2 regions of the Streptomyces sp. NPDC054834 genome follow, and region 2 is predicted to be linked to the other one. Evidence: riboswitches for the same ligand, from Rfam matches in the RefSeq annotation. Region 2 holds a riboswitch; the other holds the start of a gene.
The links. A riboswitch is a leader RNA that binds a small molecule or an ion and turns the genes downstream of it on or off. The one in region 2 is predicted to bind glycine.
Positions count from the first base shown of each region.

Region 1 (7,658 bases), on a different contig from region 2:
GCCCCGCGTACCGGCTGCCGGGGCATTGTCAGTGGTGTGGTGCAGCATCGGAGGTGTGAGAAACGCGCCCACGATCCTGCACCTCGACATGGATGCCTTCTTCGCCTCGGTGGAGCAGGCCTCCAAGCCGAGCCTGCGCGGGAAGGCCGTCGTCGTGGGCGGGCTGGGGCCGCGCGGAGTGGTCGCCACCGCGTCGTACGAGGCACGGGTCTTCGGGGTCCACTCGGCGATGCCGATGGCCCAGGCGCGTCGGCTCGCCCCGAACGCCGCCTATCTCGTCCCGCGCTTCGGGCTGTACCGGTCGATCAGTGAACAGGTGATGGGCTTGCTGCGGGCGCTGTCCCCACTCGTCGAGCCGCTGAGCCTGGACGAGGCGTTCGTGGACCTGGAGGCGGGAGGAACGGCCCGGGACGAGGAATCGGCACGGCTGGCCGGGGTGAAGCTGCGCGCGGACATCCGGGCCGTCACGGGACTGACGGGGTCGGTGGGGCTCGCCGCCTCCAAGATGCTCGCGAAGATCGCCTCCGAGCAGGCCAAGCCGGACGGGCTGGTACTGATCGAGCCGGGGACGGAGCGGGCAATGCTGGGCCCGATGTCGGTGCGGACGCTGCCCGGGGTGGGGCCGGCGACCGGGGACCATCTGCGACGCGCCGGGATCACCACGGTCGAGGAACTCGCCGAGGCCGGCGAGGACGAGCTCGTACGGCTGCTGGGCAAGGCCCACGGTCGCGCTCTGCACGCCATGGCGCTGGCGGACGACGAGCGGCCCGTGGTGGCGGAGCGGGAGGCCAAGTCGGTATCGGTCGAGGACACCTATGACGTGGACATCCACGACCGGCTCCGGGTCGGCCTGGAGGTGCAGCGGCTCGCCGACCGGTGCGTGCGGCGGCTGCGCGATGCCGGGCTGTCGGGGCGGACCATCGTGCTGAAGGTGCGGCGATACGACTTCTCGACACTGACCCGGTCGGAGACGCTGCGTGGGCCCACGGACGATCCGGCGGTCGTGCGGGAGGCGGCGGCCCGGCTGCTGGACTCCGTCGACACGACCGGTGGCGTACGGCTGCTCGGGGTGGGCGTCTCCGGGCTCGCCGACTACACGCAGGAGGACCTGTTCGCCCAGGCGGCGGGTGAGATGGCGGAAGCGGCCGCGGAGGAGGCGGTGCCCGAGCCCGCGGTGGAACAGCCGACGCCGGCCGAACGGCGCTGGCCCGCGGGGCACGACGTGCGGCATGCGGAGTTCGGGCACGGCTGGGTGCAGGGCAGCGGGCTCGGGCGGGTCACCGTGCGCTTCGAGACGCCCGGCTCGGAGCCCGGCCGCGTGCGGACTTTCCGGGTCGACGACCCGGCCCTGGAACCGGCGGATCCGCTGCCGTTGACTGCCCGGGCAGCCGCGAGCGGGCTCCGTGGCGGTGCGGCGGGCACCGGGGACGGGACGGCGGGCGCCGGGGACGGGACGGCGGGATCCGGGGGCGATGCGGAGATACCCGGAAGTGACGCGGAGCGGGCCCCCATCGGTGCGGAGAGGCTCGGGAAGAGTGCGGACCTGCCCGAGAAGGGTGCGGTCGGGTACGGAAGTGCTGCGGACCGGGCCGAAATCGGTGCGGAGGGATCACAAGGCGGTACGGGCATGCCCTGACGCGGTGCGGATGAGTCCCTCCGCGGTGCGGATGGGACTGAGGCGGACGAGGGATCGGGTGCGTGTCCGGGCGGTGCTGCCGGGTGAAGCGGCTGGCCGGGGCGGTTCTGTGGGGTGTGACCGGCGGTCCCGGACGGGGCGGGTGGGGGGAGGGCCCACTACGTCGGTCCCGCCGTCTCGTCCGTGCCCGCCAAATGGCCGAAGTCGTGGTCCGGGGGCGGAGGAGACGAGGTCACGTCGAGGCCGTAGTGGTGGTAGAGCTGGAGTTCCTGCTCGGGAGAGAGATGGCGACCGACGCCGAAGTCGGGCGCGTCCTTGATGAGGGACCGGTCGAAGGGAACCCGGAGGGTGCCGTCGATCAGTTCGCTGGGCTCCAGCGGGACGAAAGCGTCCCTGGAGAACAGGCCAGTGCGTATGGCCGCCCACTCCGGCTCACCGGTCGCGTCGTCGAGGTAGACCTCGTCGATCGTGCCGATCTTGTCGCCATTGCGGTCGAACGCCTTGCGGCCGATCAGGTGGCGCGGATCGATGTCCGTTCGCACGGTCCCTCCTCGTGGTCGCAACTCATCCGTAAGCACTACAAAAGAGCACATTCAGGAAGGCGGCCACTCGAGGCTCGCGCGTTGCCCTCGCTGGTACGCTGGCAAGCGGCTGCTGACCCCGCGCGGGAGAGTCCTCCGGACACCATCGGAGGCGCCGAAGGAGCAACTCCTCCCCGGAATCTCTCAGGCTCACGTACCGCACGGACGAGGTCACTCTGGAAAGCAGGGCGGTGTCTCGACGGCTTCCGCTCTCACCGACGGTGAAAGCCGGGGCCCTCGGGTGACCCGGTGAAGCTCTCAGGTTGAGATGACAGAGGGGGAGGCCGTCGGGGTACCCGCGCCGGGGTGCCCCTCGAAGGTCGCGTCAGACCAGGAGGCCTCCGCAATGACCACCCACCGCACCCCGCTCTCCGAGCTCGAACAGGGCATCCCCTTCGAGCAGCGCCACATCGGGCCCGACCAGGAGGCGCGGGCCAAGATGCTCGCGCACGTCGGCTACGGCTCGCTCGACGAGCTGACCGCCGCCGCGGTGCCGGATGTGATCAAGAATGCCGACGCCCTGGATCTGCCGGGTGCCCGTACCGAGGCCGAGGTGCTCGCCGAGCTGCGTTCGCTGGCCGACCGCAACCAGGTCCTCGACTCGATGATCGGGCTCGGGTACTACGGGACCTTCACGCCGCCCGTCATCCTGCGCAACGTGATGGAGAACCCGGCCTGGTACACCGCTTACACGCCGTACCAGCCGGAGATCTCGCAGGGACGGCTCGAGGCCCTGCTGAACTTCCAGACCATGGTCGCCGAGCTCACCGGGCTGCCGACCTCCGGTGCCTCGCTGCTCGACGAGGGCACGGCAGCGGCCGAGGCGATGGCACTCTCCCGGCGTATGGGCAGGAACAAGAAGGGCCTCTTCCTGGTCGACGCGGACGCGCTGCCGCAGACCATCGCCGTGATCCAGGCCCGCGCCGAACCGACCGGCGTGGAGGTAGTGGTCGCCGACCTCAGCGAGGGCATCCCGGCCGAGGTCGCCGAGCGTGAGATCAACGGCGTGCTGATCCAGTACCCGGGCGCGTCCGGGGCCGTACGCGACATCAAGCCCGTCGTCGACCGGGCGCACGAGCTCGGCGCGCTCGTCACCGTCGCCGCCGACCTGCTGGCGCTGACCCTGCTCACCTCCCCGGGCGAGCTCGGCGCGGACATCGCGATCGGTACGACCCAGCGCTTCGGCGTGCCCATGGGCTTCGGCGGCCCCCACGCCGGCTACATGGCGGTGCACGAGAAGTTCGCCCGCAGTCTGCCCGGCCGCCTGGTGGGCGTGTCCGTCGACGCGGACGGCAACAAGGCCTACCGGCTGGCGCTCCAGACCCGCGAACAGCACATTCGCCGCGAGAAGGCCACCAGTAACATCTGCACCGCCCAGGTGCTGCTCGCCGTCATGGCCGGTATGTACGCCGTCTACCACGGCCCCGAGGGCCTCAAGGTCATCGCGCGGCGCACCCACCGGTACGCCACCCTCCTGGCCGAGGGGCTTCGGGCAGGGGGCGTCGAGGTCGTCCACGGCGCCTTCTTCGACACCGTCACCGCGCGCGTGCCCGGCCGGGCCGCCGAGGTCGTGGCCGCCGGCCGGGAGAACGGGGTCAACCTGCGGCTCGTCGACGCCGACCAGGTCTCGGCCGCGTGCGACGAGACCACGACCCGCGCCCAGCTGGGCGCCGTATGGACGGCGTTCGGGGTGGAGGGGGACATCGAGGCGCTGGACGAGGCGACCGCAGACGCCCTCCCCGAGGCACTGCTGCGCACCGACGGCTACCTCGCCCACCCTGTCTTCCACCAGTACCGCTCCGAGACCGCGATGCTGCGCTACCTGCGCCGCCTCGCCGACCGCGACTACGCGCTCGACCGCGGCATGATCCCGCTGGGCTCCTGCACCATGAAGCTCAACGCGACCACGGAGATGGAGCCGGTCACCTGGCCGGAGTTCGGGCAGCTGCACCCCTTCGCGCCCGCCGAGCAGGCGCAGGGCTACCTCACGCTCATCCGTGAGCTGGAGGAACGACTCGCCGAGGTCACCGGATACGACAAGGTCTCGCTACAGCCGAACGCCGGTTCGCAGGGCGAGTTCGCCGGCCTGCTCGCCGTACGCGGCTACCACCGTGCCAACGGCGACGACCAGCGCACCGTCTGCCTCATCCCGTCCTCCGCGCACGGCACCAACGCCGCCAGCGCCGTGATGGCGGGCATGAAGGTCGTCGTGGTGAAGACCGCCGAGGACGGCGAGATCGACATCGAGGACCTGCGGGCGAAGATCGAGCAGTACCGTGACGAGCTGGCGGTGCTGATGATCACGTACCCGTCGACGCACGGCGTGTTCGAGGAACACGTGGCCGACATCTGCGCCCGGGTCCACGACGCCGGCGGCCAGGTGTACGTCGACGGCGCCAACCTCAACGCGCTGGTCGGTCTCGCCAAGCCGGGCCACTTCGGCGGTGACGTCTCCCACCTCAACCTGCACAAGACGTTCTGCATCCCGCACGGCGGCGGCGGTCCCGGCGTCGGTCCCGTGGCCGTGCGCGAGCACCTCGCGCCCTACCTGCCGAACCACCCGCTCCAGCCGGCGGCCGGTCCCGAGACGGGAGTCGGCCCGATCTCGGCCGCGCCCTGGGGCTCGGCGGGCATCCTGCCGATCTCCTGGGCGTACGTCCGCCTGATGGGCGGCGAGGGCCTCAAGCGTGCCACCCAGGTCGCCGTGCTCTCCGCCAACTACATCGCCAAGCGCCTCGAGCCGCACTACCCGGTGCTCTACACCGGCCCGGGCGGCCTGGTCGCGCACGAGTGCATCATCGACCTGCGCCCGCTGACCAAGGCGACCGGCGTATCCGTGGACGACGTGGCCAAGCGGCTCATCGACTACGGCTTCCACGCGCCGACGATGTCCTTCCCGGTGGCCGGCACGCTGATGATCGAGCCGACCGAGTCGGAGGACCTGGCCGAGCTGGACCGGTTCTGCGACGCGATGATCGCGATCCGCGCGGAGATCGAGAAGGTCGGCGCGGGCGAGTGGCCCGGCGAGGACAACCCGCTGCGGAACGCCCCGCACACCGCCGCCGCGCTCGGCGGGGAATGGAAGCACGCCTACAGCCGCCAGGAGGCCGTGTTCCCGGCCGGGGTCTCCGCCGCCGACAAGTACTGGCCGCCGGTGCGCCGCATCGACCAGGCCTTCGGCGACCGCAACCTCGTCTGCTCCTGCCCGCCGCTGGACGCGTACGAAGACTGAGCAAGCGGCCAGACAGGCACCATGGGGCCCCGTCCGTGTGGCGGGGCCCTTGCGCGTTCACGCCGTCGCCAGCGACACCTCGGTCGACTTGATCAGGGCGACGACGTCGGAGCCCACGAAGAGGCCGAGGTCGGTGGCCGCCTCCTTCGTGATCGCCGCGGTGAGTTCGCCACCGTCCACGGTCACCCTCACCGAGGCCATGGCAGTTCCGATCGTGAGGTGGGTGATGGTGCCGGGGACCTGGTTGCGGATCGAGAGACCGTCGACCCGGCTGGTGGCCAGGGAGACCTCCGTAGCCTTCACCAGAGCGCGGACGGTGGCGCCCGGGGCGAGCGCGAGTTGCTCGGCGGCCTCCGAAGTGATGGCCGCCGTGAGGCCCTGGCCACCGTCCAGGCGGATCTTGACGATGGTCATGACCTCGCCGGGGTGGACGGCGGTGACGGTGCCGGGGAGCTGGTTGCGGATGCTCAGGGTCATGGCCCCACACCGTAGTGCGCGAGGGCGTTCAGGCAGGGTATGTGCTGATTTGCGGCGTCGTCGGGTGCCCGGCGTCATACCCGGTCGATATGTACATTCGTCGACTTCACGCGGGCGGTGGCCTCCATGCCGACCTCCAGGCCCAGTTCCTCCACGGCCTCGCGGGTGAGCAGGGAGACCAGGCGGTGGGGGCCGGCCTGGATCTCGACCTGGGCCGCGACGTCGCCGAGTTTGATCGCGGTGACGATGCCGGGGAAGGCGTTGCGGACCGAGGTGTAGGAGGTGCCCGTGTCCTCCTCGCCGCCGCCCGCCTTGGCGAGTTCGACAGAGAACGCGGCGAGGTCCTTGCCGTCGACGAGTCTCCGCCCCGCCTCGTCGCGGTGGGTCGCCACCCGGCCCGCGTCCGCCCAGCGGCGGGCGGTGTCCGGGCTCACGCCGAGCAGCCGCGCCGCTTGGCCGATCGTGTAGGACTGCATGCCGGTCACGATAGGGCGAATGCGGAGGGAACCGTGGAGGGGGGTCGGTCGTTGGGTATAACGCGATATGTCTTTAGTTCGCGTTCTTCTTGGTCGTGGTCGCCAATCGGGAATCGGGGTGAGGGGCATGTTTCGGCTGAGCTGTGGGCCGCGCACGCGGACGGGCCGCGCACGCGGACGGGCCGCGCACGCGGACCGGGACCGTGTCGTGGATGTGCTGACGGTTGCGGCGGGGGACGGCCGGCTGACCGTCGCGGAACTCGACGAGCGCGTGGGTGCGGCCCTGGCCGCCCGGACCCTGGGTGAGCCGGCCGGGCTGACGTCCGATCTGCCGCCCTGCGTGGCCATCGCTGGGTGTTCCGCGGCGCCTGGAGATCGACTCGTCGTGGGGCGACGTGACGCTGGACTTCACCGGGGCGGTGATCACACACGACACCCTGGGCATCGGCCTGGACATGCGGGGCGGCACCCTGCGGCTGGTGACCCGGCCGGGAGTGGTCGTGGACACCGACTCCCTCGCGATCGGCTACGCGAAGATCCGGTCGCGTCCGGCGGAGGAGCCCGGGGCACCGGTCGTCCTGCGCGTGGAGATACGCGGGCGGATGAGCCATGGCCAGGTCGTGACCGGGCCGCCGCGGCGCCGGTTCCTGAGGAAGGGGACGGCGGCCTGACCGCGGGCCATCCGGGCTGACCGCGGGTCACCCGGTGTGCACGCGCGGCCGCCGCTCGCGGTTCGGTTCCGCTTCGCGCAGGACTTCCCGGGTGACGGGGGCGACCTCGCCCTGGCCGAAGAGGAAGAAGCGCAGGAAGTTGGCGAAGGGAGTGCCCTCGGTCCACTCGAAGTACATGTGCGGGATGCAGCCCGTGGTGTCGCGGACGTGCAGGAGGAGGGCGGCGAGGGCGTTGGGGATGGAGGAGGACTCCAGGGTCAGGACGCGGTAGCGGTCGTGAAGCACCTCGCCGCGGACGGTCAGCTCGGCCTCGAACTCGGAGGGGTCGGTGACCGTGACCTCCACGAAGACGAAGTCCTCCTGGGCGGGGATGTCGTTGTCGGCCCGGATCTGCTCGATCTTGTCGCGGTACTCGGCCTTGTCCCGCCGATCGGGCTCGTTGGCGATGAGCCGGATCTTGCGGCTGGCGATGTCTCGGACGAACCGCTGCGCCATGTCGTCCAGCGTCACGTCGGTCACGCGCAGCTCGAAGGCGCGGGCCAGCCGGGACAGCAGCGAGACCAGGATGATGCCGACGATGAAGCA
Region 1 is NZ_JBSGZV010000024.1:130,725-138,382, reverse strand. Features, by position in the region: partial or broken gene ACWGJM_RS28825 (DNA polymerase IV) at 56-1,477, shown strand; gene ACWGJM_RS28820 (PRC-barrel domain-containing protein) at 1,795-2,178, opposite strand; glycine riboswitch at 2,292-2,387, shown strand; gene gcvP (aminomethyl-transferring glycine dehydrogenase) at 2,564-5,449, shown strand; gene ACWGJM_RS28810 (TOBE domain-containing protein) at 5,507-5,926, opposite strand; gene ACWGJM_RS28805 (TOBE domain-containing protein) at 6,001-6,402, opposite strand; partial or broken gene ACWGJM_RS28800 (DUF1707 SHOCT-like domain-containing protein) at 6,470-6,676, shown strand; gene ACWGJM_RS28795 (hypothetical protein) at 6,798-7,073, shown strand; gene ACWGJM_RS28790 (amino acid transporter) at 7,101-7,658, opposite strand, start outside.
Region 1: linked by a shared signal. The riboswitch ahead of gcvP (aminomethyl-transferring glycine dehydrogenase) and the one ahead of gcvT (glycine cleavage system aminomethyltransferase GcvT) in region 2 are both predicted to bind glycine.

Region 2 (7,658 bases):
CATGGTCTTGATGACCTTGTCCAGGGACACCTTGTGGGAGCCGTCGCCGCGCATCGCCATGCGGGCGGCCGTGACCGCCTTGACCGCGGCCATGCCGTTGCGCTCGATGCACGGGATCTGGACCAGGCCGCCGACCGGGTCGCAGGTCAGGCCGAGGTTGTGCTCCATGCCGATCTCGGCGGCGTTCTCCACCTGCTCGGGGCTGCCGCCGAGGACCTCGGCGAGGGCGCCCGCCGCCATGGAGCAGGCGGAGCCGACCTCGCCCTGGCAGCCGACCTCGGCGCCCGAGATGGAGGCGTTCTCCTTGAAGAGCATGCCGATGGCGCCCGCGGCGAGCAGGAAGCGGACCACGCCCTCCTCGTCGGCGCCGGGAACGAAGTTGACGTAGTAGTGCAGGACGGCCGGGATGATGCCGGCCGCGCCGTTCGTGGGGGCGGTGACCACCCGGCCCCCGGCCGCGTTCTCCTCGTTCACGGCCATCGCGTAGAGCGTGATCCACTCCATCGCGCGGGCCAACGGGTCGCCCTCGGCGCGCAGTTGCCGGGCGGAGACGGCGGCCCGGCGCCGTACCTTCAGGCCGCCCGGCAGGATGCCCTCGCGGGACATGCCGCGCGCCACGCAGACCTGCATCACCCGCCAGATGTCGAGCAGGCCCTCGCGGATCTCCTCCTCGGTGCGCCAGGCGCGCTCGTTCTCCAGCATGAGGGCGGAGATCGACAGGCCGGTCTCCTTCGTCAGTCGGAGCAGCTCGTCGCCGGTGCGGAAGGAGTACTTCAGGACCGTGTCGTCGAGCTTGATGCGGTCCGCGCCGACCGCGTCCTCGTCGACCACGAAACCGCCGCCGACCGAGTAGTACGTCTTGGCCAGCACTTCGGCGCCCTGCGCGTCGTACGCCCACAGGGTCATGCCGTTGGCGTGGTAGGGGAGGGCCTTGCGGCGGTGCAGAACGAGGTCGTCGTCGAAGGAGAACGCGATCTCGTGCTCACCGAGGAGGTTCAGGCGGCCCGACCGCTTGATGTCCTCCACCCGCTCGTCGGCCGTCTCCACGTCCACCGTGCGGGGCGAGGCACCCTCCAGGCCGAGCAGTACCGCCTTGGGCGTGCCGTGGCCGTGGCCGGTGGCGCCCAGCGAGCCGTACAGCTCGGCCCGCGCCGACGCGACGGAGCCGAGCAGAGCCTCGTTGCGCAGCCGGCGGGCGAACATGCGCGCCGCGCGCATCGGGCCGACCGTGTGGGAGCTGGACGGGCCGATGCCGATCGAGAACAGGTCGAAGACCGATATGGCCACGGGAACTCCTCAGTGCTGGGGTGGTGCAGGGGGGTGGGGTGCCCCGCCCACCTACGAGTGTGCGGGGCACCCCACGAAAAGGAACTACTTGTTCAGAGCGGGGTACAGCGGGTGCTTGTCGGCCAGGGCCTTGACCCGGGCCTTCAGGGCCTCCGCGTCGTAGGACGGCTTGAGCGTCTGGGCGATCACGTCCGCGACCTCGGCGAAGTCCTCGGCCGTGAAGCCGCGGGTCGCCAGGGCCGGCGTACCGATCCGCAGACCGGAGGTGACCATGGGCGGACGCGGGTCGTTCGGGATCGCGTTCCGGTTGACCGTGATGCCGACCTGGTGCAGCCGGTCCTCGCCCTGCTGTCCGTCCAGCTCCGAGTCGCGCAGGTCGACCAGGACCAGGTGCACGTCCGTACCGCCGGACAGGACGCTCACCCCGGCCTCGTGGACGTCCGGCGCGCTGAGCCGCTCGGCCAGCAGCCGCGCACCCTCCAGCGTACGACGCTGGCGCTCCTTGAAGTCCTCGGAGGCGGCGACCTTGAAGGAGACCGCCTTGGCCGCGATCACGTGCTCCAGGGGGCCGCCCTGGAAGCCCGGGAAGACGGAGGAGTTCAGCTTCTTCGCGAAGTCCTTCTTCGCCAGGATGATGCCGCCGCGCGGGCCGCCGAGGGTCTTGTGGGTGGTGGAGGTGACCACGTCCGCGTACTCCACCGGGTTCGGGTGGAGACCGGCGGCGACCAGGCCCGCGAAGTGCGCCATGTCGACCCACAGGTACGCCCCGGCCTCGTCGGCGATCCGGCGGAACTCGGCGAAGTCCAGCTGCCGCGGGTACGCCGACCAGCCCGCGATGATCACCTTCGGCCGGTGCTCCTTGGCCAGCCGCTCCACCTCGGCCATGTCGACCAGGCCGGAGTCGTCGACGTGGTAGGCGACCACGTTGAACTGCTTGCCGGAGAAGTTCAGCCGCATGCCGTGGGTCAGGTGGCCGCCGTGCGCCAGGTCCAGGCCGAGGATGGTGTCGCCGGGCTGGGCCAGCGCGAACAGGGCGGCCTGGTTGGCGGAGGCACCGGAGTGGGGCTGCACGTTGGCGTACTCGGCGCCGAACAGCTCCTTGATCCGGTCGATGGCGATCTGCTCGGCGACGTCGACGTGCTCGCAGCCGCCGTAGTAGCGGCGGCCCGGGTAGCCCTCGGCGTACTTGTTGGTGAGGACCGAGCCCTGCGCCTCCATGACCGCGAGCGGCGCGAAGTTCTCCGAGGCGATCATCTCGAGGGTGGACTGCTGGCGCTCGAGCTCGGCGTCGACCGCGGCGGCGATCTCCGGGTCGAGCTCGTGCAGGGACGTGTTCAGGACAGTCATACGGCTACGACTCCTCAGCCGGCGGTGTGGGTGACGTACTCGTCGGCGGAGAGCAGGTCGGCCGGCTCCTCCGTGACGCGGACCTTGAACAGCCAGCCACCCTCGAAGGGGGCGGAGTTCACCAGCGACGGGTCGTTGACGACGTCCTCGTTGGTCTCGGTGACCTCACCGGTGACCGGCGAGTACAGGTCGGACACCGACTTGGTCGACTCGAGCTCGCCGCAGGTCTCACCCGCGGTCACGGTGGAGCCGACGTCGGGGAGCTGGGCGTAGACGACGTCACCGAGCGCGTTGGCCGCGAACTCCGTGATGCCGACCGTCGAGACGCCGTCCTCGGCGGCCGACAGCCACTCGTGCTCCTTGCTGTAGCGCAGCTGCTGGGGGTTGCTCATGGCCTGGATTCTCCTGTACGCGCGGGAGCGCTGATGAAGGGGGGGACTGCTGTGAACGCGTGTGATCAGCGGGAATGTGCGCAGGGTCACGTCCGGATACCGGTACCCGCGCCAAGTGTCTACTTCTGGCGCTTGTAGAACGGCAGCGCCACGACTTCGTACGGTTCGTGGCTGCCCCGGATGTCCACGCCGACACCGGGCGTGCCCGGCGCCGCGTGCGCCGCGTCGACGTAGGCCATGGCGATGGGCTTGCCCAGCGTGGGGGAGGGCGCACCGGAGGTGACCTCGCCGATCACCGCGCCGCCGGCGACGACCGCGTATCCGGCGCGCGGCACCCGGCGGCCCTCGGCGACCAGGCCGACCAGGACGCGCGGCGGGTTCCGCTCGGCGCGCGCGGCGGCCTCGGCCAGCGCCGCCCGGCCCACGAAGTCGCCCTCCTTCTCGAACTTCACCACCCGGCCGAGCCCGGCGTCGAAGGGGGTGAGCGAGGTGGTGAGCTCGTGCCCGTACAGCGGCATGCCCGCCTCCAGGCGGAGCGTGTCCCGGCAGGACAGGCCGCAGGGCACCAGCCCGACGCCCTCGCCGGCCTTGCTCAGCGCCTGCCACAGCTCGACCGCGTGCTCGGGCTTCACGAAGAGCTCGAAGCCGTCCTCGCCGGTGTAGCCGGTGCGCGCGATGAGCGCCGGGACGCCGGCGACGGTGCCGGGCAGGCCCGCGTAGTACTTCAGGCCGTCGAGGTCGGCGTCGGTGAGGGACTTCAGGATGCCGGGGGACTCCGGGCCCTGGACGGCGATCAGGGCGTAGGCGTCCCGGTCGTCGCGGACCTCGGCGTCGAAGCCGGCGGACCGCTCGACGAGCGCGTCGAGGACCACCTGGGCGTTGGAGGCGTTGGCCACGACCATGTAGTTGCTCTCGGCCAGCCGGTAGACGATCAGGTCGTCCAGGATGCCGCCGTCGGCCCGGCAGATCATGGTGTAGCGGGCGCGCCCGACACCGACCGAGGCGATGTTCCCGACGAGGGCGTGGTTCAGCAGGTCGGCGGCCTGAGGGCCGGTCACGGTGATCTCGCCCATGTGGGAGAGGTCGAACAGCCCGGCCTTGGCGCGCACGGCGAGGTGCTCGTCGCGCTCGGAGCCGTAGCGCAGGGGCATGTCCCAGCCGGCGAAGTCGGTCATGGTCGCGCCGAGCGAACGATGCAGGGCATCGAGCGCGGTACGGCGGAGTTCGGTACTGCTCATCGGCGGTCGTCTCCCAAAGGCATGACAGGCGAGGTCGTTCCTCCCCATCTGTCATCGGAACCTGAGAGGTTCGCCCTGACCACAGGAGTGATCATGGCTTGCACCTTGGGTGGAGCCGCTGACACAGCGGCCCGCTTTTCAGATGTGCCTCGCCCGCGCGGTAACGGGGCCTGAGAGATTCAAGGGAGGGACTTGCTCCTTCGGCGCCCCGCACCATCGGTGCCGGGGACTCTCCCGCGCGGATTCAAACGGCCGGTATGCAGTTGGCGCGCACATCATTGCACGCCTCCCGGTCGCACGGCAGACCGGACGTGCGCCTCTCTTTGTGACACGCCTGTGGCCGCAAGCGGACGGAACCGCGAGACACCGTGCATTACCTTCTCTTTACATTCAGAGGGGAGAACCTTTCCTGAACCCCCCAGGGAGGACGATCACGGTGACAAGGACCACGGCATACGCGACGACGACGGTCATCGCCCTGCCCCAGCAGCCGGCGGCCCCGGCCCGCGAACGGTGCGACGAGCTCCCCCACGCTCGGCTGCGCTCGCGCGGGGGGACCCCCATGGCACCGGTCGCCCGCGACCTGCGGGACCGCGCGGGGCGCAGTCCGCACGGCCTGCTCTTCGGCCCCCGGGACCTGGTGGTGATCACCGGTCTGCCGGGCAGCGGCAAGTCGACGCTGATGCACCGCGCGGTCCAGGGCCCGCGCATCGACTCCCAGGACGCCCGCGACCGCTGGGAGCGCCGCATGCCCGGCTTCCTGCCGTACGCGGTGTACCGCCCCCTGGTCCGCCTCGCCCACTACGCCGGACTGCGCCGCGCCCTGCGCTCCGGCGAGGGGGTCGTCGTGCACGACTGCGGTACGCAGGCCTGGGTGCGCGACTGGCTGGCCCGCGCGGCCCGCCGCCGGGGCGGCACGCTGCACCTGCTGCTGCTCGACGTCCCGCCCGCCACGGCCCGGGAGGGCCAGCGCGAGCGCGGCCGGGGCGTCTCCCGGTACGCCTTCCTGCGCCACCGCAGGGCGGCCGCCCGGCTGCTGCGCGAGGTGGAGCGGGGCGAACTGCCCCAGGGCTGCGGCTCGGCGGTCCTGCTCGACCGGGACGCGGCGGACGTGCTGCGCCGGATCGGCTTCGCGACCTGAGGAGACCCGCCTGGCCGCGCACAGGTACCCGCTAGCCTTTCAGGCACAACAGTTGGTCCCAGCAGGCGGTAGGCAGATGGACTTCCCGGCGGACTTTCCCGCGGACTTCCCGGCACAGACGCACCCCCATCCGCACAGCGGTTGGCCCGGCAACGAGCTGGAGGAGGTGCTGTCGGCGTCGTTCGGCATCCCCTTGGCCGGCGGCCGGATCATCGAGGTGCTGGGCCGGAGCTACGTCTGGGTCCCGCTGCCCAACGGCGGCGGCCCCGGCAGCGGCCCGCTCGACCTGCCCACCATGGAGATCGACGGCCAGGCGTACGTGCCGGTGTTCAGCTCCGAGGAGCAGTTCCGCCAGGTCGTCGGTTCCCACATCGGGTACACCGTCGCCCCGGCCGTGGAGTTCGCCCGCGGCCTGCCCCCGCACGTCGGCATCGTCGTCAACCCGGACGGCATGGTCGGCGTCCCGCTCCCGCCGCAGGCCGTGGCCGAGCTGTGCCGGGCCGGCCGTACCCCGCTCGACGGCCCGGCGGGCGGTGGCCGCGTCCGCCTCTTCGAACCCGACTGGCAGGAGGACCCGGTCGACTTCCTCGCCGCCGCCTCCGCCGAGTTCGAGCGGATCAGCGTCGTCCGCACCGCCCGCCGCTGCCTGGCCGCCATCGAGACGGCCGACCCGGTCATGTTCATAGGCGTCGAACTCTCCCGGTGGGAGGGCGACCTGCGGGCCCTGCCCCTGGACGCCCTGGGCCGGGCTCTGGGCACGGTCCCGGTGCGGTGGCCGGTCAACCTGGTCCTGCTGGACGTGACCGACGACCCGGTGGCCGACTGGCTGAAGACGACCGTCCGGCCCTTCTACCAGTCCGGCAACTGAAACGCGCCCCCCGAGGGGCGCGGGGCCGTGTCGACACGCGGCCCGGAGCGACAAGCCACACACAACCCGCACTCGCCGACGGACACTAAGCCGCGAGCTCCCAGGCGCTTAAGCTGTTTCCACACGCGGGGCGACTTCTCGAAGGGGCGGTAACAGGTGAGCGCGAGCGGCACCGCTGCGACCGGACAGGTCGAGCACATGCTGCGCCAGGTGATGCCCGGGCGTTACGACGCCTACGAGGCACTCCTCAGGGCGCTCGCGACCCCCGCCTCCGGCCAGATCTGGATGCTCCTGTGGCACGGCCAGGCCGGATCCCCCGACGCCCAGTACGGGAACATGGAGGTGGACGGCTCGGGCTACGCGCCCTGCGTCACCTCAGCCCAGGAGCTGTCGGCCAGCGGCTGGAACCGCTCGTACGAGGTGGTCGACGCGGTCGACGTGGCCCGCACCCTCTACCCGGACCAGTTCGGCCTCTGGCTCAACCCGCACGCCCCGGGCGGCGGTGTCGGCGTCCCCTGGCTCGACCTGCGCAGGATCGCCACCGGTCTGGACCGCCAGCCGGCCGGCCCGCTGCGCCTGTCGGAACCAGGCGTCGAGGTCCCGCAGTTCTACGCCCTGCTCGCGCAGAACGCCCACCGCACCCAGGCCGTCCGCTCGTTGCGCCGCGCCTGGGTGCAGCCCGCGCTCGGGGCGCCGTACCTCGCCATCGGACTGGACGTGTACGACACCTCGCCGCCCGCCGTGGACTCGGTGCGCGCGATGATGCAGCAGTCCGTCGGGGCGGTCCCGGACGGGCTGCCGGTGTCGACCGTCGTGATGTCCGACGAGTACGACCCCGTCGTCATGTGGATGCGGGCCAAAGCCCGTCCCTTCTACGACCGTGAGGCGCACGCCCCCGCCCCGCCCACGGCACCCGCCGCCGGGTACGGTTATCCGCCGGCGCAGGGTGGCTACTGAGCGGATCGGACCTCCGTGGTCCGCCCATGGGCTTCACAGGGTCGGCACATTTCTCCGCGCGTAGATAACCGCCGATGGTCCTGAAGTGCCCGCTATGACGCTGTTGTACCAACTGGTTCGCGTCCGGGGGGCGTTACCCACTGTTCGGATAACGGAATCCCCTGCACAGCATCACGGTTGCGCATACTTTCCCCGTCAGCTCTGGCGGGTGATCGCGACGAAGCTGAAGACTCGCGACTCAGACGCAAGGTCGAGGGCCTCGTGTCTGAGTGCAAGTCGACAAAGCCGCAATCCGCGGCAGGCGCAGGCCGGTCACCACCGGCGAGAGGGGTCAGGTCACTGTGACCGCACCGATCGAGACCACCGGGGCGGCAGCCGAGGCACAGCCGGAAGCTGTGCTCGAGGGTGCCGGTAAGGGGCAGATCGAG
Region 2 is NZ_JBSGZV010000026.1:69,919-77,576, forward strand. Features, by position in the region: gene ACWGJM_RS29865 (L-serine ammonia-lyase) at 1-1,287, opposite strand, end outside; gene ACWGJM_RS29870 (serine hydroxymethyltransferase) at 1,372-2,634, opposite strand; gene gcvH (glycine cleavage system protein GcvH) at 2,649-3,026, opposite strand; gene gcvT (glycine cleavage system aminomethyltransferase GcvT) at 3,146-4,264, opposite strand; glycine riboswitch at 4,303-4,412, opposite strand; glycine riboswitch at 4,413-4,511, opposite strand; gene ACWGJM_RS29885 (AAA family ATPase) at 4,695-5,405, shown strand; gene ACWGJM_RS29890 (enhanced serine sensitivity protein SseB) at 5,482-6,273, shown strand; gene ACWGJM_RS29895 (enhanced serine sensitivity protein SseB C-terminal domain-containing protein) at 6,430-7,230, shown strand; gene ACWGJM_RS29900 (ABC transporter permease) at 7,572-7,658, shown strand, end outside.